2 regions of the Lysinibacillus sp. FSL K6-0057 genome follow, and region 1 is predicted to be linked to the other one. Evidence: riboswitches for the same ligand, from Rfam matches in the RefSeq annotation. Region 1 holds a riboswitch; the other holds the start of a gene.
What was found. Region 1 has a riboswitch for S-adenosylmethionine ahead of MHB40_RS02360 (MetQ/NlpA family ABC transporter substrate-binding protein). Riboswitches for the same ligand answer to the same signal wherever they lie in the genome.

Region 2: it holds a riboswitch for S-adenosylmethionine, as region 1 does, so the genes downstream of both, MHB40_RS19865 (methionine ABC transporter ATP-binding protein) here and MHB40_RS02360 (MetQ/NlpA family ABC transporter substrate-binding protein) in region 1, are expected to answer to the same signal.

What each region holds. Positions count from the first base shown of each region.
Region 1 covers NZ_CP152047.1:498,307-500,512, reverse strand. Annotated here, with positions in the region: gene MHB40_RS02370 (pyridoxal phosphate-dependent aminotransferase) at 1-145, shown strand, start outside; gene MHB40_RS02365 (PPC domain-containing DNA-binding protein) at 621-1,124, opposite strand; SAM riboswitch class I at 1,247-1,351, shown strand; gene MHB40_RS02360 (MetQ/NlpA family ABC transporter substrate-binding protein) at 1,441-2,206, shown strand, end outside.
Region 2 covers NZ_CP152047.1:3,986,854-3,989,059, forward strand. Annotated here, with positions in the region: gene MHB40_RS19860 (methionine ABC transporter permease) at 1-290, opposite strand, end outside; gene MHB40_RS19865 (methionine ABC transporter ATP-binding protein) at 280-1,308, opposite strand; SAM riboswitch class I at 1,391-1,494, opposite strand; gene MHB40_RS19870 (thioredoxin family protein) at 1,551-1,862, opposite strand; gene MHB40_RS19875 (hypothetical protein) at 1,876-2,206, opposite strand, start outside.

The DNA.
Region 1 (2,206 bases):
TGAAAAAACTGATATTGCTGTGGCAGCTGGCAATGGTTTCGGTCAATATGGCGAAGGCTACGTCCGTATCGGTTTGCTGGTAAGCGAAGAACGTTTACGTGAAGCAATCCATAGAATCGAGCAATTACAATTATTTAACAAATGACAATACCATCAATAGAATATTTGTGAAAGGTGAAAAGGCCTTCCACCCCAATCCATAAAAGTGTTATCGTCTTAACAAAGGTTGTACAAATAAAATGAAGGTGTACACTACTCATTTTTATTGAGGGTTGTTGTGACTAATCATCTCTCCACATTGAAAATAAGAGCCTATCCTCTCTCTAATCATACAAATAATGAGTTATTTTGTTCACTACTACTAGTATGAAAGAGGGAAAGACATTTTTACAGAATGGTTGATTGGAGTGGAGCCAGCGTCACTCCTAGGGGGATTTAGCGTCACAGAGGAGACCCTGGAGCGAACGGAAGTGAGTGAAGCGGCTCATCGGACGCCCCCTGGAAAGGACGCTGGCGGAACGGAAATCAACCCCTCACCTTGCTAAAAGGTCTATTTCTGCTAGTGACATGATCTTTTTTCCACAACATGTGTCCTGTAGCTAACTCTAGCTACAGGATCATTATTTTTCGATTTTCCTTGGCTGCCCTAAACCATTTTCTAATGGATAAAATTGAACATGACCTGTTTCATCATCCAATTTTCGAATATGTTGAATACCTTGTACCTCAGCCAGCACGATGTCAGCAGTAATAACAGGATTTCCCCCTTTTATTAAATGCCCACCTGACACAACACCCCATTGATCGCTCATAGAACCATGGAAATGTGTTTCATATCCCCCGTCACGCTTACACACCACACCAGAGCCTTGAATAAATTCAAGTGGTCCATCTTTTTCAACCACATCACTAAAACGAACTTGAATCTGAGCTGTTGCATCTGGCACTAAATATACAAAGCTACTTTTTTGAAAGCTACCAATACAGCTAACAATCGTTGCTGACTCAATATGATTCTCTTCACAGAGCGCCTCAATTCCCTCAATGATATCTGTCCCTGTTAGAAGACGAGCACTAATAACCTTACCAAATGAACCTATACCATAATTAACTCTCACAGACATTGTTATCCCTCTTTCACGTCGAAATATTATAATTATATAAAAATTTTAAAAATTAATTATTGACTTACTATACCCTATAAATTATATTAGTTCTATCGGAATTACAAAAAAATATTATAAATCTCTTATCAAGAGTAGCTGAGGGACTGGCCCTATGAAGCTCGGCAACCTCCTTTTTAAAGGAAGGTGCTAAATCCTGCAAACGATCTTCGTTTGATAGATAAGAGAGGACATCTTTTCATGAGCCTCTCTTAGTTTGTAAGAGAGTTTTTTTATTTTCAAAAAACCGATAAAAACAATCTTGGAGGTAGTTTTCATGAAAAAGAAAAATAAATTTTTAGTAGGTTTAGCAAGTTTAACATTAGTAGCAGCGCTAGCAGGCTGTGGCTCTAAAGAAGATAGTAAAGGCCAAGCTGAGGCAATTGATGAAAAGAAAATCGTCGTAGGTGTCACTTCTGGTCCACATGAGCAAATTGCAGAAGTAGCAGCTAAAGTAGCAAAAGAAAAAGGGCTAGAAGTAGAGCTAAAATCATTTTCTGACTATGTTTTACCTAATACTTCCTTAGCTGAAGGTGATCTTGATGCGAACAGCTATCAACACGAACCTTTCCTCGATACATTTAATAAAGATCATGATACAGATTTAGTCCCAGTGGGCAAAACGATTTTGAATCCAATGGGTATCTACTCTGAAAAATATAAATCCTTTGATGACATTCCGGATGGTGCAACGTTTGGCCTACCAAATGACCCAACGAATGGAGCACGTGCCCTCTTTGTTTTACAAGAAGCTGGCTATATTAAGCTAAAAGATGGCGCAGACTTAACAGCTTCGATCCGTGATGTAGAAGAAAACAAAAAGAATTTAAAATTCATTGAATTAGAGGCAGCTCAAATTCCTAAACAGCTTAGTGAAGTAGATGTAGCAGCTATAAATACAAACTTCGCATTAGAAGCTGGCATTAACCCTAAAGACGACTCTATTTTATTGGAATCTACTGACTCTCCATACGTGAACTACATTGTCGTACGCGCTGAAAATGAAAATGACCCAACAATTAAAAAGTTCGTTGAGGCTTACC
Region 2 (2,206 bases), 1.6 Mb from region 1:
GCCGCATTAGCTCCTCGAATTGTACCAAGTAAAAACTTCGTAAATGGAATTAATAAAATAATTAATACGATAAATGGAATGGAGCGGAATATATTAACGAGTGATCCTGTTAAAAAGCTAACGATTTTATTTGCCCATAACTGATTGGGACTAGTTAAAAATAGAATGATACCAATGGCTAACCCAAGAATAAATGTCACAACTGTAGAAATAGCTGTCATATACAATGTTTCATATGTAGCTTGCCACATATTTTCCCAGTCTACATTCGGAAAGAGATTAGTTAGCATTTGCAATCACCTCCGTTTGTACTTCGACTGTATTTAAATAACGAAGGGCTTCAGCCACGTTTGTCTTCGAGCCATCAATTTGCACAATCAGTGTACCGTATGCACCATTTTTTGTTTGTGAAATATTACCATGAACAATACTTACCTCTACATCAAATTGTTTCACAAGATGTGAGATAACAGGTTGTTCTGTTTTTTCACCAACAAAAATCAGTTTGACAAGTTGTCCAGTTGGATAGTTTGCTTTGATTTGTGCCACCGTATCCTGTGTTTCCTTTGTGTCTGTAATTTGAGATACAAACTTTTTGGTAATGGCCGCTTGTGGTGCTTGGAAGACTTGTAATACCTCACCACGTTCCACAATTTCGCCTGCCTCCATCACCGCTACACGATGACAAATTTTGCGGATGACATGCATTTCGTGTGTAATCAGGACGATTGTTAAGCCTAAGCGTTCATTTATATCAACGAGTAAATCGAGAATGGCATCCGTCGTTTCAGGATCGAGTGCCGATGTCGCCTCATCACATAGTAAAACTTCTGGATTATTCGCTAATGCACGGGCAATCCCTACACGTTGCTTTTGTCCACCAGAAAGCTGGGATGGATATGCCTTATCACGTCCTTCTAGGCCTACAAGTGCAATTAATTCCTTTACACGTGCTTCACGTTGAGCCTTTGGAAAACCAGCGATTTCTAAAGGGAAAGCAATATTTTCAGCCACTGTTCTCGACCAAAGTAAATTGAAATGCTGGAAAATCATACTTACCTTTTGTCTAGCTGCTCGAAGCTTTTGCCCTTTTATCGATGAAAATTCTTGATTGTTCACCGTTACTGTTCCTGTTGTCGGTTTCTCTAAACCGTTTAATAAACGAATCATGGTACTTTTACCAGCGCCACTATAGCCGATAATGCCAAAAATTTCACCTTTATTGATGGTAAGGTTGACGTCTTTGACTGCCGTTAATTCGCCATTTGCTGTTTTGTATTTCTTTGTAATATTTTGAAGCTGGATCATAGCGAATACTCCTTTTCTCATATAGAAAACCCCTTCACTCACAGACAAGTAGAAGGGGTCACGTATTATACGTTAAACCGTTCTCTCATCTTTCAAAGAAAAATCTTTGGGTGATTTGGCACCTTTTCACATTGTGATGGTTGCCGGGCTTCATAGGGCACTTCCCTCCGCCACTCTTCATAAGAGTTCGATATATTTAATGTTTTAGTAATATATTTGATACTTTACCACGCTAGTAAAGTTCAGTCAATTGATTTTTTTAACAATTCATATAAAAATGGTACGGATTGAAAAGCATAAATCTTTTCTGTCACTTTTTCGCCATCACTGATGAGTAGACATGGAACACTTTCAATTTGATGCTCATAGGCTATGTGTTCCAAAAAATTGATATTCGCTTTGCCAATTTGTAGCTGTGGCAGTAATTGTTCAATAATGGACATCATTTTGGATGCCACTGCGCACGTTCCACACATTGGTGTATATAAATAAAATGCAGCTGTCTCTCCCGACTGTTGGGCCGCTGCCCACTGCTCTGTTGACCATTCTTCCATTTTTCACGCAACCTTACAAAATATATTCATTATGGATTGAGAAATGTGCACGCAGTAAAATCATTGCTAACACTTTTCTTGGTGTTGTCTCTACTTCCTTGTACGTTGGCATTGTACGAAGGTGCTCAGCTTCTGGATAATGTCTGTCCATTAATGCACGTAGCTTATCACCAGAAGTATCTGCATCAAAAAAAGTAAATAGCTCACAGCCCTCGTAGGGATCAAGTAGTTCTTCTAATTGATGCACACCAATTGTGCCGTTCGTACATAGTATTGTAACATTCTCATTTAAAATAGGCTCAATTTGTAGCTTATCTGAGCGTCCTTCTACTATCAAGCATTTT